2 linked regions of the Bradyrhizobium sp. AZCC 1610 genome follow. The protein of the gene in region 1 interacts with the protein of each later gene in a pairwise test. Links are inferred from orthologs where the notes say so. Each region holds a gene or a part of one and is shown on either strand. Other genes may lie near its edges.

What was found.
Region 2: the proteins of pepT (region 1) and tpiA interact in binary tests that used the Escherichia coli proteins (3 or more experiments, as listed by UniProt). The link is inferred for Bradyrhizobium sp. AZCC 1610 from one-to-one orthologs.

Annotation. Positions count from the first base shown.
Region 1 is NZ_JAZHRR010000001.1:3,607,706-3,623,013, forward strand. The notes cover bases 9,614-12,581. They hold pepT (peptidase T), read left to right. Parts: upstream 9,614-10,453; coding sequence 10,454-11,710; downstream 11,711-12,581. Other genes in these bases: V1279_RS17930 (HU family DNA-binding protein), read left to right, coding at 10,051-10,350; V1279_RS17940 (hypothetical protein), read left to right, coding at 11,763-12,140. Also shown: NADH-quinone oxidoreductase subunit NuoH, read right to left, coding at 1-244; NADH-quinone oxidoreductase subunit NuoG, read right to left, coding at 255-2,333; V1279_RS17875 (hypothetical protein), read right to left, coding at 2,341-2,829; NADH-quinone oxidoreductase subunit NuoF, read right to left, coding at 2,835-4,160; NADH-quinone oxidoreductase subunit NuoE, read right to left, coding at 4,269-4,880; V1279_RS17890 (FkbM family methyltransferase), read right to left, coding at 4,892-5,851; V1279_RS17895 (NADH-quinone oxidoreductase subunit D), read right to left, coding at 5,851-7,047; V1279_RS17900 (NADH-quinone oxidoreductase subunit C), read right to left, coding at 7,050-7,661; V1279_RS17905 (NuoB/complex I 20 kDa subunit family protein), read right to left, coding at 7,673-8,263; V1279_RS17910 (NADH-quinone oxidoreductase subunit A), read right to left, coding at 8,254-8,619; V1279_RS17915 (hypothetical protein), read right to left, coding at 8,830-9,102; V1279_RS17920 (hypothetical protein), read left to right, coding at 9,363-9,557; V1279_RS17945 (class I SAM-dependent methyltransferase), read right to left, coding at 12,586-13,446; V1279_RS17955 (GFA family protein), read right to left, coding at 13,706-14,107; lon (endopeptidase La), read right to left, coding at 14,222-15,308. UniProt on the Escherichia coli protein: Cleaves the N-terminal amino acid of tripeptides.
Region 2 is NZ_JAZHRR010000001.1:3,511,193-3,526,363, reverse strand. What follows is about bases 10,229-13,059. They hold tpiA (triose-phosphate isomerase), read left to right. Parts: upstream 10,229-11,183; coding sequence 11,184-11,936; downstream 11,937-13,059. Other genes in these bases: V1279_RS17415 (helix-turn-helix domain-containing protein), read right to left, coding at 12,878-13,059; V1279_RS17420 (hypothetical protein), read right to left, coding at 12,521-12,871; V1279_RS17425 (GNAT family N-acetyltransferase), read right to left, coding at 11,933-12,499; V1279_RS17435 (peptidylprolyl isomerase), read right to left, coding at 10,229-10,932. In the rest of the region: V1279_RS17475 (hypothetical protein), read right to left, coding at 1-200; V1279_RS17470 (hypothetical protein), read left to right, coding at 306-515; V1279_RS37875 (energy transducer TonB), read left to right, coding at 1,780-2,244; V1279_RS17460 (bifunctional diguanylate cyclase/phosphodiesterase), read right to left, coding at 3,225-5,957; V1279_RS17455 (hypothetical protein), read right to left, coding at 6,213-6,482; cyclic pyranopterin monophosphate synthase MoaC, read right to left, coding at 6,590-7,099; indole-3-glycerol phosphate synthase TrpC, read right to left, coding at 7,103-7,924; trpD (anthranilate phosphoribosyltransferase), read right to left, coding at 7,942-8,955; more of V1279_RS17435, read right to left, coding at 9,031-10,228; more of V1279_RS17415, read right to left, coding at 13,060-13,444; preprotein translocase subunit SecG, read left to right, coding at 13,671-14,051; V1279_RS17405 (CTP synthase), read left to right, coding at 14,218-15,171. UniProt on the Escherichia coli protein: Involved in the gluconeogenesis. Catalyzes stereospecifically the conversion of dihydroxyacetone phosphate (DHAP) to D-glyceraldehyde-3-phosphate (G3P).

The sequences.
Region 1 (15,308 bases):
ACGGGATGATCGGCTCCTTCAGCACGAATTTTAAGAGGTCCGCGAAGGATTGTAAGAGGCCCCAGGGGCCGACGACGTTGGGGCCGCGGCGGATCTGCACCGCCGCCCAGATCTTGCGGTCGGCGAGCAGGATGTAGGCGATCGCGATCAGGAGCACGACGAGCAGCAACAGGCTCTGCGCGACCATGATGATCAGCGGCCAGAGAAAACCGGTCCAGAACGAGCTTGCGAAGAAATCAGCCATCAGGTCACGCTCACTCCGCTGCCGTCAGCATTTTCCCGGACGCCAGCCGGGAACATTCCGCCATCACCGCCGAGGCCCGCGCGATCGGGTTGGTCAGATAGAAATCCTCGACCGAACTCTTGAACGGGGTCTTGTCGACCTTGCCGCCCTTCTTGCCCGCCAACGCCTTGATGTCCTCGGCCTTGCCGGGCTCGATCTGGTCGATCCGCATCAGATGCGGGACCGCCTTGAACAGCGCCTGGCGCAACGCCTGCAGGGAATCATAGGGCAGCTTCTTGCCCAGCACATCCGACAGCGCGCGGACGATCGCCCAGTCCTCGCGCGCCTCGCCGGGCGGGAACGCCGCACGGCTGGCGATCTGTACCCGGCCCTCGGTGTTGACGTAGAGGCCGGATTTTTCGGTGTAGGCCGCGCCCGGCAGGATGACGTCGGCGCGGTGCGCGCCACGGTCGCCATGGGTGCCGATATAGACCACGAACGTGCCGTCCGGCACCTTCACCTCGTCGGCCCCCAGCAGGAATAGCACATCCAGCGTGCCGAAGGTCGTCATCTGCGCCAGGCTGAGGCCGCCTTTGCCGGGCGCAAAGCCGATATCGAGCGCGCCCGCGCGCGAGGCGGTATCCTGCAGCACGGCAAAGCCGTTCCAGCCGTCCTTGAGCGCGCCGGCACCTGCGGCGACCTTGGCCGCCAGCGCCAGCACCGCCCCGCCGTCATGCCGCGAAAGCGCCCCGGCGCCGACCAGCACGATCGGGTTCTTGGCGCCTTTCAGCACCTCGGTGAAGGAATGCTTGCCGCTCGCGAGTTCACCGAGCGTATCCGTGCCCGCGCCGAGATAGTCGTAATCATAGGTGAGATCGGCCTTGGCGCCGATCAGGCCGACCTTGAGGTGGCCGGTGCGCCAGCGCTTGCGGATCCGCGCGTTGAGGACGGCGGCTTCCTTGCGCGGATTGGCGCCAATGATCAGGAGCGCATCGGCCTGCTCGATCCCGGCAATGGTCGGGTTGAAGGTCCAGGTCGCGCGGCCGGCCTTGGGGTCGAAGGCGTCGCCGCCCTGCACCGCCAGATTGGTGGAACCGTATCGGCCCAGGAGATCCTTGAACGCGAACATCTCCTCGACCGCGGCGAGATCGCCGGCGATGGCCCCGATCCGCTTGCCGTCGCTCATCCGGACCTTGGCAGCAATTGCCGCGAAAGCTTCCTGCCACGACGCGGCGCGAAGCTTGCCGTTCTCCCTGACATAGGGCCGGTCGAGCCGCTGCGTGCGCAGGCCGTCGACGATGTGGCGGGTCTTGTCGGAAATCCATTCCTCGTTCACGGCCTCGTTGATGCGCGGCAGGATCCGCATCACCTCGCGGCCGCGGGTATCGACGCGGATCGCGGAGCCCACGCCATCCATGACGTCGACCGACTGGGTCTTGCCGAGTTCCCACGGGCGCGCGGCGAACGCGTACGGTTTTGAGGTCAGCGCGCCGACGGGGCAGATATCGACGAGGTTGCCCTGCAGCTCCGAGGTCAGCGCCTGCTCCAGATAGGTCGTGATCTCCATGTCCTCGCCGCGGCCGGTGGCGCCCATTTCCGGGGCGCCGGCGACTTCGGCGGAGAAGCGGACGCAGCGCGTGCACTGGATGCAACGGTTCATCGAGGTCTTGACCAGCGCGCCGAGATACTTGTCCTCGACCGCGCGCTTGTTCTCGGCATAGCGCGAGGTGTCGACGCCGTAGCCCATCGCCTGGTCCTGCAGATCGCACTCGCCGCCCTGGTCGCAGATCGGGCAATCCAGCGGGTGGTTGATCAGCAGAAATTCCATCACGCCTTCGCGCGCCTTCTTCACCATCGGCGAACGCGTCGAGATTTCCGGCGGCTCGCCCTTCGGACCGGGACGGCAGTCGCGCACGCCCCAGGCGCAGCTTGCGACCGGCTTCGGGCCGCCCTTGATCTCGACGAGGCACATCCGGCAATTGCCGGCAATCGACAGCCGCTCGTGGTAGCAGAAGCGCGGAATTTCGGCGCCGGCGGCCTCGCACGCCTGCAGCAGCGTGTACTCCGCAGGCACATCGATCTCTTTGCCGTCGATGATGAGTTTGGTCATAGCTGTCTCAGGTCTTTCCCAGCTTGCAGTCTGGCGGTGTAACGCTGGCGGTCTTCAGCGACGCCTTGATCCATTGCTGGGTCTCGGCGCCATAGGTGGCGAGATAGGCCGGCTGCGCCGCGTTCTTCTCGCACAGGAACGGCAGATGCGGCTTCAGGTCGTAATCGCAGGACGCCAGCCACTCGCGCTTTCCCGCGAACGCGCCGATCGCTTCCTCGCAGGCGTAGAGGAAGTACGTGACGAAGCTCTCATACTGGACCTGCTCGTCGCGGCTGCCGGCCTTGATCGCGTCGTAGTCGGGCTGCGAGAATTTCGGGTTCTGGAACGCCAGATCCGTATAGCCCAGAAACGCCTGCCGCGCGCTGGATGCCCGGTTGTTGGTGCGGATCTCGTTGATCTGGAACAGGATCGCAACAAAGCCGAGCAGCGCCACGGCCGCCTGCGCCATCTGCGCCAGCGTTCCGTATCTCTGCCACCAGAAGCTTGGTTGCGACATCGCGATCACTCCGCCGCAACCATGTTCACGGGATCACGCACGCCGATATCGTCGATATCGGCCTTGTGCGAATACTGGTCGATGCGCGCTTCGATCTCGTGACGGAAATGCGCGATCAGGCCCTGGATCGGCCAGGCCGCAGCGTCGCCGAGCGCGCAGATGGTGTGGCCTTCGACCTGCTTGGTCACTTCCAGCAGCATGTCGATTTCGCGCTTGTGGGCGCGGCCCTCGGCCATGCGGGTCAGCACGCGCCACATCCAGCCCGTGCCTTCGCGGCACGGCGTGCACTGGCCGCAGCTCTCATGCTTGTAGAAATAGGAGATGCGCGCGATCGCCCGGATCAGGTCGGTCGACTTGTCCATCACGATGACGGCGGCGGTGCCGAGGCCGGAGCGCAATTTACTCAAGCTGTCGAAATCCATTGGCGTGTCGATGATCTGCTCGGCCGGCACCATGCGCACCGACGAGCCGCCGGGGATCACGGCCTTCAGATTGCCCCAGCCGCCGCGAATGCCGCCGCAATGGCGCTCGATCAGTTCGCGGAACGGAATCCCCATCGCCTCTTCGACGTTGCAGGGCCGCTCGACGTGACCGGAAATGCAAAACAGCTTGGTGCCGACATTGTTGGGCCGGCCGATCGCGGCGAACCACGCCGCGCCGCGCCGCAGGATGTCAGGCGCAACCGCGATGGACTCGACGTTATTGACGGTGGTCGGGCAGCCATAGAGGCCGACATTGGCCGGGAACGGCGGCTTCAGCCGCGGCTGGCCCTTCTTGCCCTCGAGGCTCTCCAGCAGCGCGGTTTCCTCGCCGCAGATATAGGCGCCGGCGCCATGGGCGACATAGATGTCGAACGGCCAGCCATTGAGGTTGTCCTTGCCGACCAGTTTTGCGTCATAGGCCTGATCGATCGCGGCCTGCAGATGCTCCCGCTCCCGGATGAACTCGCCGCGCACATAGATGTAGCAGGCATGCGCGCCCATCGCGAAGCTTGCCAGCAGACAGCCCTCGACCAGGAGATGCGGGTCGTGCCGCATGATCTCGCGGTCCTTGCAGGTGCCGGGCTCGGACTCGTCGGCATTGACCACGAGATAGCTCGGCCGCCCGTCGGTCGATTCCTTCGGCATGAACGACCATTTCAGGCCGGTCGGAAAACCCGCCCCGCCGCGTCCGCGCAGGCCGGAGGCCTTCATCTCGGCAATGATCCAGTCGCGGCCCTTGTCGATGATCGCCTTGGTGCCGTCCCACGCGCCACGGCGGCGCGCGCCCTCAAGCCCCCAATCGTGGAGGCCGTAGAGGTTCTTGAAGATGCGATCCTTGTCGTCGAGCATGACTTGAAATTCCTCAGATCAACGATTGGACGGCATGCAGGCGAGCCCGGCGCACGCCGATCACGCTACCCTTTGCCGGACCGTCCACGAGCAAGGCGCCGCCGAACGTCATGTGGTTTCCTTCAGCGTCGTCGGCCCGCCCACCGGCGCCGAGAACTGACGGTCGATCTGCGGTCCCGGCTTCGGCGGATTGCCGGACGCAAAGCCGTCCAGCACCTTGCCAAAGCTTTCCCTGGTCAGGTCTTCGTAGGTGTCTTTCCAGATCAGCACCATCGGCGCGTTCACGCAGGCACCGAGGCATTCGACCTCTTCCCAGCTGAAATTGCCGTCCTTCGACAGATGGAAGGGATCGTGATGGATGCGGCTCTGGCACACCTTGATGATGTCCTCGGCGCCGCGCAGGCGGCACGGCGTGGTGCCGCAGACCTGCACATGGGCCTTCTTGCCGACCGGCTGGAGCTGAAACATCGTGTAGAAGGTCGCCACTTCCAGCACGCGGATGTAGGGCATTTCCAGGAGGTCGGCGACGGCGCGGATCGCGGCTTCCGAAACCCATCCCTCATGCTGTTCCTGGACGCGCCACAGGATCGCGATCACCGCGGACGCCTGGCGACCCGGCGGATACTTTTCGATCTGCGCCTTGGCCCAGGCGAGGTTCTCTTCCGAGAACGTGAAGCTCGCGGGCTGCAATTCCTTTGGTGCGAGGCGGCGGACGGACATCGTTCAGTCTCTCATTGCACGCGGCGTGCGGCTTTCGCATTGAGCGCATCGATCCGGGCGAGCCAGAATGCGCTTGCGGTGCCGAACACGTTGTAGCCGACATGGGTTGAAACCTTGATCCGGTCCAGAATCGAAAGGTCGGTCACGGTTTCAAGGCGATTGCTGCGCGGGTCGTAGACGATCAGCTTCAGCGGAGTCTGTTCGAGGATGTAGCGCGACACGGTATGTCGGGGATCGTTGCCGTGCTCCTCGCACAGCAGCACGCTGTCACCCTGCATCAGCCGCACGCCGCCCTTCATCGCCTCGATCTCGACGCCCTCGACGTCGAGCTTGATCAGATATTTGCCGCCGGGGGTAACCTTGCCGTCATCCAGCAGATTATCGAGCGCGATGACCGGCACCTCCTCGCCATCCGACTGGTCGCCGGCGATGCTGAACGCCTCATGCTTGGTGCCGGACAACAGTGCGGTACCGCGTGTCGCGCCGATCGCGCATTTCACGGCCTCGAAACGATTGCCGTTGATCTTGGCGTTGTTGGCAAGCTTTGGAAAATTCTGCCCCGACGGCTCGATCGCGATCGCCTTGTGCGAACCGAACGGCTGGCTCGACACCAAGACCGACCAGTAGCCGTAGTTGGCGCCGCAATCGAGCAGCGTGTAGTCGACGTCGGCGGAATCGCGGAACAACAGCTCCAGCTCGTCTTCGTAGCTGTAGCTTCGATTGAGCAGCTTGCTCCAGTAGCCGTCGCCATAGGGAAACTCGAAGATGGCGTCGGGATTGAGTTTGATCTGGATGCCGCGCTCGGGCAGCGTCGTGCGCAAGAGATTGGCGCACATATTGTAGCCGCGGTGCGAAAAATTCGACGCCACCTTCGACCCCAGCACCAGCGCAACCGCGGCCAAACGCTCCCACGTGTTCGCACCTACGAGCGCGCCCGAAGCCCGGTCAAACTGGATGGGCGCCTGCGCCATCACCGATCGACCTCTCCGAACACGATGTCGAGCGAGCCGAGAATCGCCGAGACGTCGGCGAGCAGATGGCCGCGGCAGATGAAGTCCATCGCCTGCAGATGGGCAAAGCCCGGCGCGCGGATCTTGCACTTGTAGGGCTTGTTGGTGCCGTCGGAAACCAGATAGACGCCGAACTCGCCCTTGGGCGCCTCGACCGCGGCGTAGACCTCGCCGGCCGGCACGCGAACGCCTTCGGTGTAGAGCTTGAAGTGATGGATCAGCGCTTCCATCGAGCGCTTCATCTCGCCGCGGCGCGGCGGCGCGATCTTGTTGTCCTCGACCACGACCGGGCCCTGCCCGTCGGGCGCGCGCAGTTTCGCGATGCACTGCCTCATGATGCGCACCGACTGGCGCATCTCTTCCATGCGGATGCAGTAGCGGTCGTAGCAGTCGCCGTTCTTGCCGATCGGAATGTCGAAATCCATTTCGGCGTAGCACTCATAGGGCTGCGACTTGCGCAGGTCCCAGGCGGCGCCCGAGCCGCGCACCATCACGCCGGAGAAGCCCCACTCCCAGGCCTGCTGCAGCGTCACCACGCCGATGTCGACGTTGCGCTGCTTGAAGATGCGGTTACCGGTCAGCAGCGTTTCGAGGTCGGCCACCACCTGCAGGAACGGATCGCACCACGCCTCGATATCGTCGATCAGTTTCGGCGGCAGGTCCTGATGCACGCCGCCGACGCGGAAATAGGCCGCATGCATGCGCGAGCCGGAGGCGCGCTCATAAAACACCATCAGCTTTTCGCGCTCTTCAAAACCCCACAGCGGAGGGGTCAGCGCGCCGACGTCCATCGCCTGCGTGGTGACGTTGAGCAGGTGTGACAGGATACGGCCGATCTCGCAGTAGAGCACGCGGATCAACTGGCCGCGGCGCGGAACGGTAATGCCGAGCAGCTTTTCCGCGGCGAGACAGAAGGCGTGCTCCTGATTCATCGGCGCGACGTAATCGAGCCGGTCGAAATACGGGATCGCCTGCAGGTAGGTCTTCTGCTCGATCAGCTTTTCGGTGCCGCGATGCAGGAGGCCGATATGCGGATCGACCCGCTCGACGACTTCGCCGTCGAGCTCCAGCACGAGGCGCAGCACGCCATGCGCCGCCGGATGCTGTGGCCCAAAGTTGATCGTAAAGTTACGAAGCTTTTGCGGTTGTTCGTTCATGGTCAGGCCTTCGGCTCAGCCTTCTCATCGCCCGGCAGCGGATAGTCCGCGCCTTCCCAGGGCGAGAGGAAATCGAATTTGCGGAATTCCTGGTTGAGGCGGACCGGCTCGTAGAGCACCCGCTTCTCCTGGTCGTCGTAACGCACCTCGACGAAGCCGGTCAGCGGGAAATCCTTGCGCAGCGGGTGTCCGTCGAAGCCGTAATCTGTCAGGAGCCGCCGCATGTCGGGGTGGCCGGTGAAGATCACGCCGTAAAGGTCATACGTCTCGCGCTCGAACCAGTCGGCGCCGGGAAACACGTCGATGATCGACGGCACCTGCGTGGTCTCATCGGCCTCGGCGCGGATGCGGATGCGCTCGTTCAGCGTCGGCGACAACAGATGATAGACCACGTCGAAACGCTTCTCGCGGCCGGGATAGTCGACCGCGGTCACGTCGGTGATGTTGACGAAGCGCAGCGCGGGATCATCGCGCAGGTGCTTCATGACCTCGACGATCTTGCCGGCCTCGACCGTGACGGTGAGCTGGTTGAACGCGACCGCATGGGCGCTGGCCGCGCCGCCAAGCGCGCTAACAATCGTCTGCCCTAGGGCGTCGAGCTTGCCGTCGTCCATTACCTGAAACCTTAGCGTTCGATGGTCCCGATGCGCCGGATCTTCTTCTGCAGCAGCAATATGCCGTAGAGCAGCGCCTCCGCCGTCGGCGGGCATCCGGGCACGTAGATGTCGACCGGCACGATACGGTCGCAGCCGCGCACGACCGAATAGGAATAGTGATAGTAGCCGCCGCCATTGGCGCACGACCCCATCGAGATCACGTAGCGCGGCTCAGGCATCTGGTCGTAGACCTTGCGCAGCGCCGGCGCCATCTTGTTGGTCAGCGTGCCAGCCACGATCATGACGTCGGACTGCCGTGGCGAGGCGCGCGGCGCAAACCCGAAGCGCTCGACGTCGTAGCGCGGCATCGACACCTGCATCATCTCGACCGCGCAGCAGGCGAGACCGAACGTCATCCACATCAGGGAGCCCGTGCGCGCCCAGGTGACCAGGTCGTCGGCGGCGGCAACGAAGAAGCCCTTGTCTGACAGTTCGTGGTTGACCTCGAGGAAGAACGGGTCATTGGCTCCGACCGGCTTGCCGGTCGAGGGGTCGAGAATGCCCTTCGGCGCCTGCGCGATATCAGGCGAAGAGCCTATGGCTGTCGGGCTCAATCCCATTCGAGCGCGCCTTTCTTCCACTCATAAGCAAAGCCGACCGTGAGGACGGCGAGGAACACCATCATCGACCAGAAGCCGGTGGCGCCGAGCTTGCCGAACGCAACCGCCCAGGGGAACAGGAATGCCACTTCGAGGTCGAAGATGATGAAGAGGATCGCGACCAGGTAGAAGCGGACGTCGAACTTCATGCGGGCGTCGTCAAAAGCGTTGAATCCGCATTCATAGGCGGACAGCTTTTCCGGGTCCGGCTGCTGGAACGCGACCAGGAACGGGGCGATCAGGAGCGCCAGACCGATCAGGCTCGCCACCCCGATAAACACCACAAGTGGAAGGTAATTCTGCAGGATGCCGTTCATCGGCCGTGCCTTTTCCTGCGGATTTCGACCGCAGATTCGTTGATTGGAATTATTCTTGGCTTAGCGCAGCGCAACAGAGGGCGCAAGACAAGCCGGCTTGACGGCGTTTGCCCGCCCTTGGCGCATCGGCAGAACCCGAAAAAGTGTTGCGTTCCTGCCTCGCCCTTGCCTTGCCCAACCAACGCACGTCGGGCCGCAAAGTGCCGAATTTCAGTTCAAATCCTTTTCGTCCGCGAGCATTTGGGCAGCCGTGTCGGTCAGGCGATCGATCTGGTCGAGGAGCACCTTGAGCTCGTCCTTGCCGAGCTGTGGCCCCCGGTGACTTCGGGACTCACCGGCCCGGCGTTTGCGCCGTGCATGCTGACATCCGACTTCACCACCATGGTTGCCGGGCTGGCTGCCACTTCCTTCCTGGTCAGCTTTCATCCCGCCCTTTGCGATCGCGCAAACGGTCGCAAGACCGAGCATGCGGGCACCGGGCATCCGCGATCATGCTGCTCACGGCCGCCGGATTCGGCCGGGGTGTCGGCCCGCTTGTTTTGATCCCGGCCTGCGTCCCCGCGGCCCGCATCGATGTCGGTCAAACACCTTTATGTGATCTATATCACGGATGTCTCGGCGAAAATCCGGCCAAAATCCGGCCGAATGAAACCATTTTGCCGAAACCGCGAAACCATCCTGAAACACACGCGGCGTACTTCTACGGCCAACACAGGACGTCAAAGGCGTCCAGGAGGCATCACATGAACCACTCCATTCACTCAGCGGATCGTAGCACCCACTTGAAGATCGTGGTTGTCGCGCTTGTGGCTGGCATCGCGGTTGCCGCTTTCGGCATCTCGGCTCGGACGGGTTCGGATTACAGCCAGACTGCCCAAGTTGTGAAGGCCGGCAAGGCGGTGGTCGTCACCAGCGCGAACACCTCGACGGTCCGCTAAGTCGAACAACTTAATTGAAATAAAAGCGGCCGCCCTCGGGCGGCCTTTTTGTTTGCAGCTGATCGTGAGGAGATCGGCGTCAAGCCATTGAAATAATGGCGCGAGAGACGGGACTCGAACCCGCGGCCTCCGCCGTGACAGGGCGGCGCTCTAACCAACTGAGCTACTCCCGCGGATGCCGTAATCAGATCCTGATCCGCGCAGAACCGAGGGCATAAAGGCCCGCTCCCGCTTAGTCAAGGACGTTGCGAATCCCCGCGTCAGACGGGGGTTTCTGCGATTGTGATGCAAATAACGGCCTGTTTTCAGGCAAAACGGCGTAGGCAGCGATCACCCGAATCGTTTAAGGCCTGCTACGTCTGGGTTTCTTGAAACCCTCCCCCGCTCTGAGCAGACCGGATCCTCAGGGTTTCAAGTCACCACGCAAGGCGTTTCCCGCGCGAACCGGTTTCAAACGCGCTTAAAGCCATTCAACCAACGAGGAGGGCCAGCTATGGCGAAGAAAGCAGCGACTCCAGCCACCGTCACACTCAAACATCTGGCGGCAGCGCTGGCCGAGGAACATGACCTGTCGAAGAAAGCCGCCGAGGCAATCCTGACCGACATGGTCGGCAAGATCGCAAAACACCTGAAGAAGGGCGAGCGCATCCGTATCGTTGGGCTCGGCATCCTCCAGGTCCGCAAGCGCGCCGCCCGCACCGGGCGCAACCCGGCCACGGGCGAGCCGATCCAGATCAAGGCCAGCAAGAAGGTCGCCTTCCGCGCGGCCAAGGAACTCAAGGAAGCCGTCTAAGCCGACGCTTCCCGGTCGCACCAAAAACGTCATTCCGGCAGGGACCCGGAATGGCGCTTTTCTGCTATAGAGCGGTTCCCTTGCTCATCATTTCCGGACCGTCATGCTGGCCTCGCCCATCACCTTCACCCACGATGTCACCGAGCGCTTCCTGCGCTATGTCGTGATCGACACCCAGTCCGATCCGGCATCGCCGACCTGCCCTTCCACCGAGAAGCAGAAGAATCTGGGCCGCCTGCTGGCTTCGGAGCTGCAGGCGATGGGGCTCGCAGACGCTCATCTCGACGAGCACGGCTATGTCTACGCGACGATCCCGGCCAACACCGACAGACAAGTGCCGGTAATCTGCTTCTGCTCGCACATGGACACTTCACCAGATTGCACGGGCGCCAACGTCAAGCCGCAGGTCGTGAAGAATTATCGCGGCGGCGACATCGTGCTGCCGGCTGATCCCACGCAGGTGATCCGCGCAGCCGATCATCCCGCGCTCACTGAACAGGTCGGGCACGACATCATCACGACCGACGGTACCACGCTGCTGGGGGCCGACAACAAGGCCGGCCTCGCCGAGATCATGGATGCGGCCCGATTCCTGATTCAAAATCCGCAAATCAGGCACGGCAGCATCAAGATCCTGTTCACGCCCGACGAGGAGATCGGCCGCGGCGTCGACAAGGTCGACCTGAAGAAACTCGGCGCCGACTTCGCCTATACGATGGACGGCGAAACCGCCGGCAATATCGAGGACGAAACCTTTTCGGCCGATGGCGCCACCATCACCATCGAAGGAGTCTCGACCCATCCGGGCTTTGCCAAGGGCAAGATGGAGCACGCGATCAAGATCGCGGCGGCCATCATCGACCGCCTACCCAAGGACACCTGCTCGCCAGAGACAACTGAAGGCAAGGAAGGCTTTTTGCATCCGATCGGCATTTCCGGCGCGCTGGAAAAGGCTACCATCGGCCTCATCGTGCGCGATTTCACCGATGAAGGCCTGAAGGAAAAAGAAGCCCTGCTCGAAGGCATCGTCCGGGACGTAATGAAGGATTATCCGCGCTCAACATACCGGATGGAGGTCAGGCCGCAATACCGCAACATGAAGCAGGTGATCGACCGTCACCCCGAGACCATCGACTACGCCATCGAGGCGATCCGCCGCGCGGGGCTGACACCGGTGCGAAGCTCGATCCGCGGCGGCACCGACGGCTCGCGGCTATCGTTCATGGGCTTGCCCTGCCCCAACATCTTCGCCGGCGAACACGCGTTCCACTCGCGGCTGGAATGGGTGAGCCGCCAGGACATGGAAAAGGCAGCGGAGACCATCGTGCATCTGGCCATGATTTGGGAAGAGCGGGCGTAGCAACTTCGGCAAAGCTGCATCCCCGTTTTGCATGAAAACGAGGAAGTCTACTATGCGGTTGTCCAAGGTCGCCGCTTTGGCGCTTATCGCTGGAGCTGCAGGCTCAATGTCCGTATCTCCAGCGCTGGCCGCGCCTGACTGTCCAAAATTGGTAGAACTCGCGGATTGGGGCGAGAACTCGACCGGCGACATTAGCGTCGCGTCCGGGCAAAGTTGCCTATTTCCGATCACGATGCGTGGCACGGTAAGTAGCTCGAACATTTTACAAAAGCCGGCACACGGCAAGTTGAAAAAGCTCAACATAACTACTTACGAATACAAGGCGAAGGCGAGATATAAGGGAAGCGATACTTTTGCCATCAAGGCAACGGGTCAGGGACCGACGGCTTCTGGCACGTCGGTAATTACTGTGCACGCGACGATCAAATAGCGTTCCTCGCGTCCATTGCACGGCGGACGCGCGTTGCCGTCCCAACAAGTTATCTTACGGCAGCGACCCACGCAGGTCTGCAACACCCATATCCAAGGTGACTCGGCCACCGTTCTCGGGAGCGGTGTGCGTGCGGACCTCCCTGTGTTCGGACACAGTGGTCACTCGAACGACGATCGCGCCAAGCAAAAGCAGCGCGACCATAATCAGCCCAGTCCAGGCCGGAGTTGGATATAGATTGGACAAGCGCATCATTGCTGCACCCATGCGCATCGCCGCCAGCCCACTGCAACAGGCGTCGTTGATTCGTTAGGCGGTTTGGTGGCGTGGCGGTGGCGATCCGGCGTTCAATTGGAATGGGGCAGCCGCCAGGATTATGGAACAGGCCGCGTAGGCCATCGTGCATCTGGCAATGACGGAGTGGCGCGAGGGCGCTCGTTCGAGCTTACGACGCCCGCGCCGTCACGATCCAGACCGACGCCGGCAGCAGCACCGCATTGCCTTTTGCGAACGGTGTCAGTGCTTCGCGGATCGAATTGGCGGCGGCAACGCGCAGATGCTCCGGCTGGCCCTCCAGTGCGCGGCTGACGGGGCCGATTTCGAGCGCGCCCTGCACCGCGCCGTCGAGGCCGCGGCCAATCGCAGCATCGAGCGAGAGCGGACACGGCTCCATCTGGACTTCCTTGAAGCCCGCCGCATCGAGAATCCGGCGCACACGCGCCTCCGAGGCAAACGCAAACGGCCCGGGGTCTTCCGGCCCCTGCTGCGGCAGCTTCGGCACGTGCTTGTAGGCGGCCTGCAGCGGCGCCATGAAGAACGGATTTTCGCGCGGCTCGCGCCAGCAGGCGAACGCCAGCCGGCCCGAGGGCCGCAGCGCTTTCCGCATGTTGGCGAACGACAGCGCGGGGTCGGCGAAGAACATCACGCCGAACCGCGAGGCCAGCACATCGAAACCGGCCGGCTCGAACGGATAGACGGTCGCATCGGCCAGAACGAAATCGATCGAAAGGTCCTTTGGCGCGCTCTGCCGCGCCCGCTCCAGCATCGGGCCGGATACGTCGACGCCGAGCACATGGCCTGACGGCGCGACCTCTCGCGCGAATGCGATCGCCGTGGCGCCGCTGCCGCACCCGACATCGATGACGCGCTCGCCCGGCTTCAGCTTGGCCCGATCGATCACAAGGTCGGCGACAGGCTTGAGCAGCACGTCCTGCGCCGCCTGCCGCTCCGCCCAGCGCTGTCCGGCGGGACCGTTCCAGTAAGCGACCTGGTCGGCGTTTTGATCGTGGCCTTGGGAGACGTCCATGTGTGCGGATACTCTCAAACAGTCCGCCTTCGCTCTTCGAGCTTCGGCGCGACAGCCTTCGCGCTCACGCACTTGTGCTGGCTTGCCGAGCCGTAGCGCGTGAGCGCGAAGGCTGGTAGGCGGCGACGGATTCGAACCGCCGACCCTCTCGGTGTAAACGAGATGCTCTAACCAGCTGAGCTAGCCGCCCTTGAGCCGCCTGTTTAGCCCTGCGGCCCCCTTTGATGCAAGGGTTGGATACCTCGGGTGTCCGGTCGCACTAGTCGCCCGGCCGTCCCGGCAAGTCCCCGATATCGTTGATCCACGGCGCAGCCGAGCGGCACCAGATTTGCCGCGCCGGCTTGAGCTGATCGCGCTGGCGGATGCTGCCCCAGCGGATGCCCCAGTCGTCCGGCCCGCCGTCGCCGCTGGTGAACAGCGGGGAACCACAACCCTCGCAAAAATGCTGGAGGCGCGTGCGGCCGTTGTCGCCGGTCTTCGCGTAAATCTTCGCCGGCGCGCCCGTCATGCGGACCTGTTCTTCGGAGCAGATTACCGTCACCCGGTACGGTGAGCCCGTCAGGTTCTGGCAATCGGTGCAGTGACAGATCGATATTTTTTCGGGATCGATGTCGGCCCGATAGGTCACCCGTCCGCAATGGCATTGCCCGTCGATTTCCATCGCCATCAACGCCGCTTGCCAAATCGAAGTTTCGACCCGCGCAAAACAAAAACGGCGCCCGAAGGCGCCGTTTTATCATTTCGCAACAGACTGATCAGTGGTGACTGATCGGGCTCAGTGGGCCGTGAGGCCGCCGGCCGCTTCGTCCGAGGCATCCGGCTTGACCGGCACCTTGGTGTCCTCTTCCCAGACGATCGGCACCGGCGCACGGACCAGCGCCTTGGCGACGACATCATCCAGCCTTGCGACCGGGATGATGTCCATGCCGCCCTTGATCGCATCGGAAATCTCCGTGAGATCCTTGGCGTTGTCCTCGGGGATCAGCACCGTCTTGATGCCGCCGCGGGCGGCCGCCAACAGCTTCTCCTTCAGACCGCCGATCGGCAGCACGCGACCGCGCAACGTGATCTCGCCGGTCATGGCGACATCGTGCCGGACCGGGATGCCTGTCATGACCGAGATGATCGCGGTTGCCATCGCCACACCCGCCGACGGTCCGTCCTTCGGGGTTGCCCCCTCCGGCACGTGGACGTGGATGTCGCGCTTGTCGAACAGCGGCGGCTCGACGCCGTAGTTGATCGCCCGCGAGCGGACATAAGACGCCGCCGCCGAGATCGACTCCTTCATCACGTCGCGCAGATTGCCCGTGACCGTCATCTTGCCCTTGCCGGGCATCATGACGCCTTCGATCGTCAGCAGCTCGCCGCCGACATCGGTCCAGGCGAGGCCTGTGACGATACCGACCTGCGGTTCGCTCTCGATCTCGCCGTAGCGGTACTTCGGCACGCCGAGGAACTCTTCGAGAGTCTTCTCGGTGACCTTGACCGACTTCTTCTTGGAGATCATCAGCTCCTTCACCGCCTTGCGGGCGAGTGTGGAAAGCTCACGCTCCAAATTACGCACGCCCGCTTCGCGGGTATAGCGGCGGATCATCAGCAACAAGGCGTCATCGTCGATCGACCATTCCTTGGAATCGAGGCCATGCTTGGAGATGGCGTTCGGGATCAGGTGCTTGCGCGCGATCTCGACCTTCTCGTTCTCGGTGTAGCCGGCGATCCGGATGATCTCCATGCGGTCCATCAGGGGCCCGGGAATATTCAGCGTATTCGCGGTCGTGATGAACATGACATTCGACAGATCGTAGTCGACCTCCAGATAGTGGTCGTTGAAGGTCGCATTTTGCTCGGGGTCCAGCACCTCG
Region 2 (15,171 bases), 100 kb from region 1 along the record:
GAACGCGGCACGGCCTCGGCCGGTCGTTTGACAAACTCCAGATAGGCTGCGTTGACCAAGCGGCTGTTGTAGTGCTGGTGATCGAACCGGACCAACACGCGGCGGGTGAATATCGCGCTGATGACGCCGTACCTGCGTCCAGCCCCCGGAGGCCGGTAGACCACGCGGCGTCCGAGGTCGGTTTGCTGGGGAATGATCATTGGAGTGTCCCATTTTTTGGACCTTGCATCGCCATTACAGCACAACCTGAACACGACACAAGTAACAGTTGAGTTGGAACTCCTAAAAGGTGGGAATAATTCCTGATGGGAACCGCCGTGATGCGCGCGGCGACATCGTCGAGGCCAAGCATACCAGAACAGGTCTGGCCCGAGGCTCTGGTTTTCATCGCCCTCGTCGCGCTGATGGTGGCGGAGGTCAGGGACAGCGCGTCCCTGATCCCTCAACTACTGAAGCAGTCGCGGTCCGTGATCGCCTACCACGATGCGTGCCGATGCGCCGCGACCATCCAGTGAGATGACGGTCATCACTATCGGCAGCACCAGCGACTCACGGAGATGCGTGACCACCTCGTGTACTTCGCATTACGGTGCCAGTGCACTCAATTCGCAGGCGATGTTACAAAGGGCGCGACGGCAATTGAGTAGACTGTCACCGTAATTCCCGTAATTCCGTAATTCATCAAGCTATCGTGAGAGCCCCGGAAACGCACCGTGGATATGATTGGCAAAGTTGGCTAGCGCAGCGACGGCGAGGCAACGAATTGCACGTATGAGATGTCAAATGTCTGCACCCTGCAAGTTCGAGCTAAGTATCTTGAATCACGATGAGAAAGCGCTCATACAGACCTCTCATCACCCCGAAATTGGTGATGCGGATCGCGCGACACTTGAAAACCTGAAATCATCGCTCAGAAAGCTCCGGGACAGGGAGCGTACGCTCGCCTTCCAGCGGCGTCGGATCAGCAAAGGCACCGCCGAGCCGCGAGGCCAAAGCGTTTCGGGGACTGCCGAGCATTCTCTCCATCGTAAGCAGGTTTTCGTGGCTGCCCTGAAGCGGGTTAACAAGGAGCTCGCACGTCTCCAAAAATTTGAGGCGAGGAGGGAACTGGGAGAAGCGGCTCGGCGAGCGCTTTCTCTTCGGAGGGCACAGCAATTCTCCCGCCCGACAAATCAGCCAACTTCCCATGAAGGCATGAAGGCGATTCCGAGTCGCCGACGAAGTATCAAACTCCCGCGGTCAACAATTGGACGGGTGTCACAGGCGAACAAGAGAGCACAGGCCGAAAGAGATTCCCGCCGCTAACCGGCCTCATCCAATTCGGCTGCACACCAAATGAATTTTTTTGCCGCAACCCCCTAACGGGGGGCTGATCGGAAATCGGCTTCGTTGTATTCCCCTCCGATCTCGGCGGGCTGTGAGACGAGGTGAGGTCACAACCGGTATCGGCGGTGCGACCGTTGAGACCAAGCGTAGCCCAGATGAGCGCGACATCTGGGTTAATTTATGCCCGCATATCGCTGCGCGCATACGGGCTACTCAGCCGCAGATTTTGCCGGCTCACGTCAGCGAGGCGCGCAAACTGATCGCTTCAGCGATGTCGTCGCGTCCATGGAATACAATCTGTGGGAGAAAGGCCAGTCGAATGCACCAGACCGTAATTAAAGCCTGCCAAGTGGGAATACTTAGGCTAATAGTCTGATACGAATACCTCGAGAGACGCGCGGGTGTTTCGAGACAGGTCATCCACGGCGCTGAAGGCGCTGCAAAAGGTAGGCAATGCTTCGCGTCTGTTTTGTAGTTTTCGTTTTCATCAGTTGCCGGATTCCGGCCCATGCCCAGGCTACCCCGCAAATGGAATACGGCCTGTCGGTTAGCGCGCAAATCGAGAAGCAAAAGAAGTATCCGCCAGGCGCGATAGCGCGACATGAAATCGGGCAGGCCTTCATCACGTTCACGATCGATTCGACCGGGCGTCTCTTGGACAGCAAAATCACAAGGCCATCCTGCTTCAATGAACTCAATGAGGCGGCGTTGGCGGCTGTTCGCCAAGCTCAACCGTTTTCGCCCTTTTCATCGACGATTCGTCAATCACGCCTGACATTTACGCAGCCGGTCGTGTTTGCTTTTACAATGCAAGAGGCGCTGGCCGTTGAAGCGAAAGCCGATTGCAACAGTCCCGTGCGGCCTGCGCGTTCGCGATCAAAGCCGTCGCGGGCTCCTCTCAGTCCGCCTTCTTCTTGACCTCGCGGAGCAAGCGTAGCCCGGATGAGCGAATCGACATCGGGGGCCTTACTTTATCGCCGCATATTGCTGCGCTCATGCGGGCCTACTTGCTGCGGTAAGGGCATCTAATAATACCGCTGAAGCATGAGATGGCGCGCTTCGATGTGTGGGCTACGAGCTGATTTGGCGTGCGCGTTTGCGCGATTTTCAGTAACAACTTCAAGGTGATTTGCCCCGTCCAGTCTCGGTTGTAAAAATATTCCGCTTCGCCACTGACCCAAATCACCCCTACAACTCCCGCCATCCCGTCCCGAGAAGAGGGGCGTTGGCCATCGTCACGAACGTTGGGGCGGGTTGCGGTGGACGCGGCAGCGTCAGGCGCGTGGACGTGTTCGCAGGGCGGGCTTCCGTGAGCGAACATCGCGCGCAGACGAACGGCGCTTAAACGCTTCCGCCAGATCTTCGGTTGGCCGGCACTTGGCTGGTTGAAGTTTTTGGCGGAGGAAGCTGCGTACGGCAAAACCGTGTGGTTCTGGCGCCCGTGGCTGGCGTCAAGTTGGCGGAGGTTTGCAAAGCTCAACCGGGCAATGCGAACCGTCAATCCGCCAGCGACGGAGGCAAGAGGAATTCGTCTCCGGGGAGATCACGGCATAAGCCGTCAAACCATTGCGCGGGGAATGCCGGGCTGCTCCGGCTGTACCTGTATGCTCGTGTGCGCATTCTTGAGTGCATCTTGCACACGAGACCGCGGGTGCAGCAAAGCACCCGGCATTCCCTGCGCCCTCTCATGGGCGAAAGGTTTTCGCACAACTCGGGCGAAACGCGCCGCGGGAATGCGGACGCGCATCTGGTCGGCTGCTTGAAAATTGAATCGAAGAACTCTCCACGTCATTGCGAGCGAAGCGAAGCAATCCATGATTTCGTCAAGCATATGCCGCGCGATGGATTGCTTCGCTTGGCTCGCAATGACGGCAACAAGCAGCGTCGCTTCGAAAATCCTACGCCGTCCGCACAACCGGCTTGCGTCTGCGGGCGCGGCTCGGGCGCACCGCCGCGGGTCCCTGCCGGTCCGCAAACAGCAGCGGCCTGATCTCCGCCGCCGGCTTCGGCGGGCTGAACAGGTAGCCCTGCATTTCCGAACAGCCGAGTTCGCGCAGCAAGTCGCGCTGCTGCTCTGTCTCGACGCCTTCGGCCGTCGTCGTCATGTGGCGGTCGGCGGCGATGGTCACCACGGCCTGCACGATGCTGGACGATCCTTCCGGCTCGGCGATGTCGGTGATGAAGCAGCGGTCGATCTTAATCTTGTCGAACGGAAAACGCTGCAGATAGCTCAGCGAGGAATAGCCGGTGCCGAAATCGTCGAGTGCAATACGAACCCCGATGGCCCGGAGGTCGTGCAGAACGGCCAGCGCCGCCTCGTCGTCGCGGATGAGCACGGCTTCGGTGATCTCGAGCTCCAGGCGGCTGGCGGCGAGGCCGGATGCCGCCAGCGCCGCCATCACCTTCAGCGCCAGCATGCCGCTCCTGAATTGAACCGGCGAGACGTTGACCGCGAGCCTGATAGTGCCGGGCCAGCTCACCGCTTCCTTGCAGGCAGTGGTCAGCACCCACTCGCCGAGCTGGTTGATCAGGCCGGTGTCCTCGGCAAGGGGCACGAACTCGGCGGGCGAAATCATGCCGCGCTGCGGATGGCGCCAGCGCACCAGCGCCTCGCAGCCGGTGATCGCATTGGTCTGCAGGTCGAGGCAGGGCTGGTAGTAGACCTCGAAGCCGCCGTCGACGAGCGCCTGGCGCAGGTCCATTTCCAGGCTGCGGCGGGCGCGGACCTCGGCCTCCATTTCCGTTTCGAAGAAGCGATAGGTGCGGCGGCCGGCGGCCTTGGCCGCGTACATCGCCAGATCCGCGTTCTTCAGGATCTGGTCGATATCGGAACCGTCGCGCGGCGCCAGCGCGATGCTGATACTGGCGTCGGTGGTCACCTGATGGCCGAGGCACTGATAGGGGATGCGGATCGCCTCGAAGATGCGGCTGACGAGCTTCATCACGTCGTCGGTATCCTCGATCCCGGTCTGGACGATGGCGAACTCGTCGCCGCCGAGCCGGGCCACGAAATCGGTTTTCCGCGCGCAAGCAGCGAGGCTCGACGCGACCGATTTCAAAAGCTCGTCGCCGATCATGTGGCCGAGCGAATCGTTGACGCTCTTGAATTCGTCGATGTCGATATAGAGCACCGCCAGTTGCCGGTCCGGCGCGGCGTGGGACAATTCGCGCTTGAGCCGTTCGTGGAACAGCGCGCGGTTCGGCAGGTCGGTCAGCGCGTCGTAATGGGCGAGGTGGGTGATGCGCTCCTCGGCGCGGCGGCGCTCGGTGATATCTTCATGGGTCGCCAGCCATCCGCCGTCCGGCACCGGCTCGTTGACGATCTGGATCGAACGTCCGTCGGGCGTCGATATCACCATGACGTTGCGGTGCGAGATGTCGCGCAGCACCAGCTCGAGGTAATGATCGATGTCGCCGACGAACGAGCCGGTTTCCTTGCGGTGGGCGATCACCTCGCGGAAGCTGCAACCGGGCTTCACCACGTCGGCCGAGAGGCCGTACATATCGAGATATCGCTTGTTGCAGATGATGAGATTCTGCTTCGCATCGAACAGCAGCAGGCCTTGCGTCATGTTGCTGACGGCGGTGTCGAGGCGCTGCTTTTCCAGCGACAGCCGCTGCTTGGACGCGCGGTGCTGGTGCGAAAGCTTGCGGACGACAAGAAGCAGCAGGGCGGCAATCGCCAGCACGGAAAGTCCGGCGATCGTGATCAGGATTCCGATCTGCTCGCGCCAGTCGGCCAGTGCGGCCGATGTCGTGGTCGAAGCGATGATCAGAAGCGGAAAATTCGTCAGCGCGCGCGACGAGATCAGCCGGTCCTCGCGGTCGATCGGGCTGGTGAGGCGCGAAGTGCTGCGGGGCTGCTCGAAGATCTGCCGCTGGGCGGCCGGGCCGCTCTTGAAGTTCTTGCCGATTATATCCGCCACATGCGGGTAACGGGCCAGCAGCGTGCCGTCGCTGTGGTGCATGGCGATGGTGGCGCCGGGTCCGAGCGCTACGGTTGTGAAGAACTTTTCGAAATTGACGGGTTCGATGCCGCGGCCGATGACGCCGAGGAATTCGCCTTTCGGCCCGGTGATCTTGCGCGCGATCACCGTGGTCCAGGCGCCGGTGATGCGGCTATAGACCGGCTCGACCAGCATCTCCGGCGATTGCGCGCCGGACTTGAAGGTCTTGAAGAAGGCGCGGTCCGCCGAGTTGACCGGCGGCGCCGGCCAGGCGATCGATGCGTTGATCAGGTTGCCCTCGGCGTCGAAGATGTTGATGCCGCCGACATAGGACAGCGCCTCGATCTTGGATTTCAGCATCAGATGGATGTCATGGCCGGACATCCGCCGCTTGTAATTCTCCACGGTCGCGATGCCGCTGGAACGCATGAAGGCGATCATGTCCTTCTGCACGACCTGGAAGTCTTCGAGCTGCTGGTCGAAATGGCGGGCGAGCAGCAGCACGGTGTTTTCCAGCTCGCGTTCGCTGTTGCGCAGCGCGCGCTCGCGGAAATTTCCGGCCATGATGGTCGCGCCGATGGCGATGGCGGCGATCAGGAGCGTGCCGCCCAGGATCAACCAGCGGATCGGACCGCCGCGGAAGGCGGACGCAATCCGAAATGAGGTGGTGCCGGTTGAAGCCATTGAACGCGATCGCTGCCGAGAAATGAACTTCCGGAAGCGGAGTTCTCCCAACCCTCGGCCCACGACTTCGATACCGCGCCGAGATGGAATTGACGTTAGGAAGTCTGGTTAATGAATGGTTAGCCGGGTGGCGGAGGGGGCCGTCGGCAACCACAGGGAACATCGTTCGACCATGGAACCGGCTGGGCGCGATCGTGCAAAAAAATCGGCGGACCCGATGCGGGCGGTCCGCCGATCGATTGCGGGATCGGCGGATCACTGCATGCGTGTCGCGGATGTGCGTGCGCGCTTCCTCACGACGACACCGGCTGTCGGCGAGCCATCCGGCATCACGTAGTTCTGGTTGAACCGCCGCGGATCGGTGTAGGGATTGCCCGGACCTTTATTCTGGCAGTTGGCGTTTGGATAGAAGAACGCGCAATAGCCGGGTTCGGAGATCACCTCCTGTGCCATGGCAGGTGTCATGGCAGGTGCGGATATCACGGCCAACGCAGCCGCCGCGCCAACAAGCCTGTAGATCGACATCGGATTCCTCCTTGTGAAGGTCCCGAAGAAGACAACCCTGCAAGCGGTAGCGCATTCCGCACCGCGCCGGTCACACAGACGTGACAATTGCGACGCTGCCGTCAGGCTCACCGCTCCGCGCGATAATGGCCGGACTTGCCGCCGATCTTCTCGACGAGATGGATGCCTTCGATGCGAACGCCGCGCTCGACCGCCTTGATCATGTCGTAGATCGTAAGACACGCGACCGACACTGCGGTCAGCGCTTCCATCTCGACCCCGGTCGGGCCGGTGACCTTGACGGTGGCGCGGACGATGCAGCCGGGCAATTTTTTGTCGGGCGTGATGTCGAGCGTCACCTTGGACAGCGCCAGCGGGTGGCACAGCGGGATCAGTTCCGATGTGCGCTTGGCCGCCATGATGCCGGCAATGCGGGCGGCCCCCAGCACGTCGCCCTTCCTGGCATTGCCGGAGACGATCAGATCAAGCGTCGCCTTGCCCATGACCACGCGTCCCTCGGCCACGGCCGTGCGCTCGGTCGCTGCCTTGGCTGAGACGTCGACCATCCGCGCTTCGCCCGACGCATCGATATGGGTGAGGGCGGAGCCAGCCTTGTTGTTGGAAGCCTTGCCGGCCATCTGCTAGCCGGTCCCGGTCGCACGCGAGCCATCGGCGCGCGTCAGCAGCGCGCGGGTCGCTGCCGTCACATCGGCCTGCCGCATCAGGCTTTCGCCGACCAGGAAGGTCGACATGCCGACGCGCTCGAGGCGGGCGAGGTCCGCAGGCGCAAAGATGCCGCTTTCGCCGACCATCAGGCGATCACGCGGGATCAGCGGCGCCAGCGCCTCGCTGGTCGCCAGCGTGGTTTCGAAGGTCCTTAAGTTGCGGTTGTTGACGCCGATCATCGGCGAGCGAAGTTTTAGCGCGCGGTCGAGCTCGGTGCGATCGTGGATTTCGATCAGCACATCCATCCCAAGCGCGATCGCGGCGTCCTCGAGATCCTTGGCGGTGGCGTCGTCGAGCGCGGCCATGATGATCAGGATGCAGTCCGCGTTATGGGCGCGGGATTCCACCACCTGATAGGTGTCGAACAAAAAGTCCTTGCGCAGCACCGGCAAGTTGGTGGCCGCGCGCGCCGCGACCATGAAGTCGAGATGGCCCTGGAACGAGGGCGTGTCGGTCAGCACCGACAGGCACGCCGCGCCGCCAGCTTCATAAGCCTTTGCCAGCGCCGGCGGGTCGAAATCGGCGCGGATCAGTCCCTTCGAGGGCGATGCCTTCTTCACTTCCGCGATCAGTGCATAGTCACCACGCGAAAGCTTTTCCCGGATCGCACACACGAAGCCACGCGGCGGCGATGCCGCTTTGGCGCGGGCTTCGACCTCGGACAGCGGATACGCCCGCTTGGCGGCGGCAATCTCCTCGCGCTTGTAGGCTTCGATCTTCGTCAGGATATCGGACATCTCTGGCGCCCCTCGGATCAGCCGCGTGAGACCGCGATCAGGTGTTTCAGCCGCGCCGCCGCCGCGCCGCTGTCGAGCGATTTGGCGCCGATCGCGACGCCGTCCTTGAGGTCCTTGGCGCGGCCGGCCACGATCAACGTTGCCGCGGCGTTCAACAGCGCGACGTCGCGATAGGGGCTGGGCTTGCCGTTGAGCACGCTCGAGAGCGCCACCGCGTTGGTGTCCGCGTCGCCGCCCCTAAGCGCGTCGCCGCTGCAGCAGGTGAGGCCTGCATCCTCCGGCGTCACCTCGAATGTGCTGATCTTGCCGTTGTCGAGGCTGGCGACGAAGCTCGGGCCAGTGAGGGTGATTTCATCGAGTCCGTCGGAGCCGTGCACGACCCACACAGATTCGGAGCCGAGATTTTTCAGCACCTGCGCCAAGGGCTGCACCCAGTGCCGGGAGAACACGCCGACCATCTGCCGCTTCACGCCGGCCGGATTGGAGAGCGGGCCAAGCAGGTTGAAGATCGTGCGGGTGGCGAGCTCGACCCGGGTCGGGCCGACGTTCTTCATGGCCGGATGATGCGCAGGCGCGAACATGAAGCCGATGCCGGCCTCGGCCACACAGCGGCCGACCTGCTCAGGCGTGAGGTCGATCTTGACGCCGAGAGAAGCCAGTACATCGGCCGCGCCCGAGCGCGACGACAGCGCGCGGTTGCCATGCTTGGCGACGGGTACGCCGGCGCCCGCGACGATGAATGCCGCGCAGGTCGAGACGTTGACCGAACCGGAGCCGTCGCCGCCGGTGCCGACCACGTCGACCGCGTCCGCGGGCGCGTTGACCCGCAGCATCTTGCTGCGCATCGCCGCCACCGCGCCGGTGATCTCGTCGACGGTTTCACCGCGGACCCGCAGCGCCATCAACAGCCCGCCCATCTGCGAGGGCGTGGCCTCGCCGGACATCATGCTGTCGAAGGCGGAGGACGCCTCTTCACGTGACAGCGTCGCGCCGGTGGCGACTTTTCCGATGATAGATTTGAGGTCGTCCATCGCTTGGGCTTTCAGGATTGGGTGTCGTCTTGAAGCATGACCGGCTGCAAACTTCAGGTTATCCCGCGATCATGCTCAGTTGTTAGCGCCCGTCACCTGCGCGAAGGCGGCCTGGTTGATGGAGGTGCCGATCTCGGATTCGATCTTCGTCACGTATTGCGCGACCTGTTCGTCGGTCAGACTGCGCTGCAGCGTCTCCTTCAGTTTCTTCAGTTCTTCGGAGGCGGTGTCGACCGGCGGCACGGTCACATCGGTAACGCGGAACACGATCCACTCGCTGCCACCTGTGCCCGGCGTCTGCCCGACGCCGTCCTTGGCGGTCCGAAACGCGGCCGTGATGGCGGCGGAAGGTACGCCTGGAAGCGAGACGTCGCGGCGGAAACCGGTCGCGGTCTCGACCTTCGATCCGACCGCAGCCGCTTCGGCCGCGAGCGTGCCGCCTTGCTCGACCTTCTGTACCATCTCGGTTGCTTTCGCGCGCAGCTTGTTCGAAATCTGGTCTTCGCGCCATTTCGCCTCGACCTGGCTGCGGACCTCGTCGAGCGGGCGCTCGCGCGAGGGCGTGACGCCGAGCACGTCGTACCAGACATAGCCGCCGGCAAACTGGATCGGTTCGTTATCCACGCCGACATCGCTGTTGAAGGCCTGCGAGACGACGTCGAGGCCGCGCGGGATATTCGCCACCGGCTGGCCGTCGGGCGTGCGGCCGGAGCGGTCGACGGCGTCGATCGTGACGGCGGTCAGGCCGAGCTTCTGCGAAGCCTCCACCACATTGGCGCCGCCGCTGCGCTCGTCTTCCATCTTGTTCTGGATTTCGCTGACCTTGGCGCGCGCGCGTTCGGTCGCGATTTCCTTCTTTACCTGGGCGGCGACGCTTTCATAGGTCGGCGTCACGCCCGGTTCGATCTTGCCGACCTTGACCAGCGCCACGCCGAACCGCCCTTGCACCGGCTGGCTGACTTCGCCAGATGGCAGCGAGAACGCCGCATCCGCAATCGCCGGATCGATGATCGCGCTCTTTGCGATCATGCCGAGATCGACGTCGGCCAGATTGAGATTGCGTTCCTTCGCGACGTCGTCGAACGACGTTCCCGAGGTGATGCGGCCGCGCGCGGCCAGCGCCTCGCCTTCGTTCGGAAAAAACATCTGCGACACTTCGCGCTTTTCCGGCGTCCCGAGCTGGTCGCGGCGCTGCTCGAAGATTTTCTTCGCGTCCTCGTCGGAGACCTCGGTCCACTTGCCGATCTCTTCGGGGCTGATCACCACAAAGGACAGTTTGCGATATTCGGGTGCCCGGAACTGGGTCTTGCGCTCCTCGAAATAGGCGGCCAGCGCCTCGGGCGAGGGCGGGTCGATCGTGCCGGCCTGCGCGGCGTCGAGTTTGACGTATTCGATCGAGCGCTGTTCGTTCTGAAAACGGGTCATGGCGTCGATCAGGACCTTCGACGGCTCCACCCCGGCCGAGACGGTGCCGGCGATCTGGCGCCGCAGCCCGACGCGCCGCTGCTCGGCGAGATAGCGTTGCTCGGTGTAGCCGAACTGCCGGATCGTGGCCTGGAAGCGCTGCGCGTCGAACTTGCCGCCCAATCCTTGGAAATTGGGGTCGTTGTAGATGAGCCGCATGGTCTCATCCTGGGACTGGGCAAGCCCCATGCGCCGGGCTTCCTCGTCCAGCGCGGCTTCGGCGATGGTCTGTTGCAGCACCTGCCGGTCGAGCCCGAAGGCGCGGGCCTGTTCCGAGGTCAGCGGACGGCCGAAACGACGGCCGAGCTGCTGCAGCTTTTCCGTGTAGATCTGGCGGAACTGCTCGGTCGAAATCTCGGTCTTGCCGATCTTGGCGAGCGACGACTGGCCGAACCCCTTGAAGATGTCGGCAATGCCCCAAACTGCGAAACTGACAATCAAAACGCCCATCACGGTGGCCATGACAATCTTGCCGAGCCAGTTTGATGAGGCTTTCCGAATTCCTCGAAGCATGGGTCCAACTTGTTTTTTGCAGGAGAGGGGAACCGGGTCGTGCCCTAGGGAATTCGATCCGGGACCGAAAACCGCAACAAAGCGTCACCGAGTTGAAAACGCATCATAAAGTGGCCGCAGCCCCCCCGCAACCTCGCCCGCATGGGCTAATTGAAGCGGTTTATGGCGGCGGGACCGTCCGACGGTATCTGGAACTGGCGGCGTGCCTCTGCTAGCGCATCTATAACGCTGACATTTGCGGGATAATTGACATGACCGACGCCATCCGGCCGCTGATCGCCGGCAACTGGAAAATGAACGGCCTGAAATCTTCCCTGGCCGAGTTCGAAGCTATGATCGCCGGCGCAGGCGCGCTGGCCGGCAAGGCCGACCTGCTGGTTTGCCCCCCGGCAGCCCTGATTGCCGGTTTCGCCGACAAGGCGCTCGGTTCAAAACTCGCCGTCGGGGCCCAGGATTGCCATCCAAAGGCCTCGGGCGCCCACACCGGCGATCTCTCGGCGGAAATGCTGGCGGATGCCGGCGCCAGCGCCATCATCGTCGGGCATTCGGAGCGGCGTGCTGACCATGGCGAGACCGATGCGCTGGTCCGGAAGAAGGCGGAAGCGGCCTGGCGGGCGGGGCTTTCGGCGATCGTCTGCATCGGCGAGACGCAGAAGCAACGCGATGCCGGCCAGACGCTGGAAGTCTGTGGCGGGCAGCTCGCGGGCTCGTTGCCGGATGGCGCTACGGCGGCCAATCTGGTGGTGGCCTATGAGCCGGTCTGGGCGATCGGCACCGGGCTGACGCCGACACCTGGAGATGTCGAGCAAGTTCATCGCTTTATCCGCGGCGTTCTCACCAGCCGATTTAAGGCTGAAGGGAGCAAGATCCGGATTCTGTATGGCGGTTCGGTCAAGCCCTCCAACGCGGCGGAATTGATGGCAGTTGCCGACGTCAACGGCGCACTGGTCGGTGGCGCCAGCCTGAAAGCGACGGATTTTCTGGCGATTGCCGAGGCATGCTAGGGCGTTTTCGAGCGAAGTGAGCTCTCGCTCAGGGCGGGCACGCCCTGCTGCAGCCGCTTCCAGTAGATCAGCGTGCCGGTGAGCCCGCCGTGCGGTTTCACAGCATAGTCCGGTATTAGCCCAGTCAGCTTGAATCCCATCCGCTCGTACAGCCCTGCCGCGCCTTCGTCTTCGGCGGTATCGAGCACCAATAGCCAGCGCCCGCGCGCGATCGCCAGCCGCTCGGCCTCGCGCAGCAGCGCCGTGGCGATCCCGCGGTGGCGGTGACTGACGCGCGTCATCATCTTCGCGATCTCCGCACGATGCGGCTGGTTCGGCGGAAGGTCGAGCAAGAGCGTCACGGTCCCGATCAGGCTCTCACCATCAAATGCGCCGAGAACGATCCGCTCACCCCGGCCGGCAGCGGCGAGCGAGTCGCGCCAGAAAGCCTCGGCCGCCGCCCGTGACAGCGGATGCATGAAGCTGACCGAGCCGCCATTCGCCACGGTTTCGATCAGGATTTCACTAAGCATCGCGCTGATTTCGGGCGAAGGGCTAAGGGCTTTGATCTGGATATCCGACATGAGGATGAATTTCCGCGATGGTCACTTTCGATGATTGACGGTGCGGGCGGAGCGCGCCCGCTTGATCTGCGCAATGCGTTCGACATCCTCGATCTGCAGGTGACGGCCGCGTTCGAGAATTTCCAGCGTGTATTCTTCGTAGGTGAGGCCGAGGCGCTCGGCTTTCCTGATCCGAAATGCGACGATGCCGGGCGAGGGGTTTTTCCAGGCCGCGCGATGCGCCGTTTTCCAGTAGAAATAATTCCCGATTCCCCCGTCGCCCCATTCAGGCCGGTGCTCGTCGAGCGGCGGACCGCCATTGTGGCCGGCGGGAGTGAGGTTTGCCGGATCCGCCGGGTCGGACGGTGAACGCCTGGTTTCGATCTCCGCCATCGCCTGCTAGCTCCGGGCAAGGGCGATGACGTAAGTGCAGGGCACGGCGCTTTCGTTGGCAAACGTCACTTCCGCCGGCGGACCGAATCCGAGGCAGTCGCCGGTGCCGAGTTCGTGGCGCTCGCCGCCATCGATCAGGATGAGCGCGCCCGACAACACCCAGAGGACCTGGCGGATGTGTGCGTAGGATGAGGCGGGCAGCGTCACGCGCTGTTTCGCCGGCATCTCGACCTTGATGATCTCGACGGGATGATCGGGGCGGTTGAACACCTGCGTGCGCAGATAGCCGGTCTCGGGATCGCGCCACACCGGCTGCTCGGCGGCGCGCGAAAGACGCCCACCCTGGCCTTCGGCACGCAGCATCAGGCCGGCGAGGGTGAGATCGAAAGCGCTGGCGAGCCGAACCAGCACCACCGCGGTCGGGCTGACCTCGGCGCGCTCGATCTTGCTGATGGTCGCCTTGGAAACCCCGGAGCGCTCGGCCAGATCCGCCAGCGACCAGCCGCGGCTGTCGCGCTCGAGCCGCAGGCGGTGGGCGAGCCGGGCGCTGAGATCGTCTACTATAGTATCCATCCGTCTATTATAAGAGAAATTGCTGCGACCTCAACTCCGGATTCAAACGTCGCGCGAGAGCCGGGGACAGCCTTGCCGTCGCGCCTGCGGCAATTATCTCCACGGTGGCGGTTGGGGGTGACAATGCCCCGTCCGATCGTGTAACACCGCGCAACTTCAGGAAAACCCGCAAGCTCTTGGTGCAGCCGAAGACCGGCGCGCTTCGCTTGTGACGGAAGGTTTTGAGATGCAGACCGTCATTATCGTCGTTCACCTCATGATCGTCTCGGTGCTGATCGGCGCCGTGCTGCTGCAGAAATCCGAAGGCGGCGGCCTCGGCATGGGTGGCGGCGCCGGCTTTATGTCGAGCCGCGGCACCGCCAATCTCTTGACGCGGACGACGGCGGTCCTGGCGGGACTTTTCTTCCTGACCAGCATGGCACTGGCCTGGCTCGCCGGCGTCGATCGCAAGCCGGCCTCGATCCTCGGCCCCGCGCCGACGACGCAGTCCCAGCCGGGCGGCGCGACGCCGGTCGCTCCACCGACCTCCGGCGGCGTGCTCGATACGCTTAAGAAGGTGGATGAACAGCAGGGCCAGTCGGGTCCGCAGGCGCCGCGTTCGCAATAAAGCAGGGTGGCTATGCAGGGCGGCCGCTACCGTCCTGTATCAGAACTTCCCATCAATGCTTTGATATCGCTCTAAATTTCACGTCACCCACAGCCCGGCGGAATGTTTGCCCGCGCATGCGATTCGTTTTGGCGAATCGGGGCAGTGGCCTTAAAGGTAGAATCCCATGGCGCGGTACATATTCATCACCGGCGGCGTGGTTTCTTCGCTCGGAAAGGGTCTGGCTTCGGCGGCACTCGGTGCCCTGCTGCAGGCTCGCGGGTACAAGGTCCGTCTCCGCAAACTCGACCCCTATCTCAACCTCGATCCCGGAACGATGTCGCCGTATCAGCACGGCGAAGTGTTCGTGACCGACGACGGCGCCGAGACCGATCTCGATCTCGGCCATTACGAGCGCTTCACGGGGCGTCCGGCCACCAAGGCCGACAACATCACCACCGGGCGTATCTATCAGGACATCATCACCAAGGAACGCCGTGGCGATTATCTCGGCGCGACTATTCAGGTGGTTCCGCACGTCACCAACGCAATCAAGGAATTCGTGCTCTCGGGCAACGACGAATACGATTTCGTGCTGGTCGAGATTGGCGGCACCGTCGGCGACATCGAAGGCCTCCCGTTCTTCGAAGCGATCCGTCAGCTCAAGAACGAGCTGCCGCGCGACCATGCGGTCTATATTCATCTGACGCTGCTGCCGTTCATTCCGAGCGCGGGCGAGCTCAAGACCAAGCCGACCCAGCATTCGGTGAAGGAACTGCGTTCGATCGGCATCCAGCCGGATATTTTGCTGTGCCGCACCGACCGTGAAATCCCGAAGGAAGAGCGGCGCAAGCTCGGCCTGTTCTGCAACGTGCGCGAAAGTGCGGTGATCGAGGCGAGGGACGTCGACAATATCTACGCTGTGCCTGAGGCCTATCACGTCGCTGGCCTCGACGATGAGGTGCTGGCCGCGTTCGGCATCACGCCAAAGATTCCGCCGGCGCTGCAGAGCTGGAACGTCATCAACGAACGCGTGCGCAACCCGGAAGGCGCGGTGACCATTGCCATTGTCGGCAAATACACCGGCATGAAGGACGCCTATAAATCGCTGATCGAGGCGCTCTCTCATGGCGGCATCGCC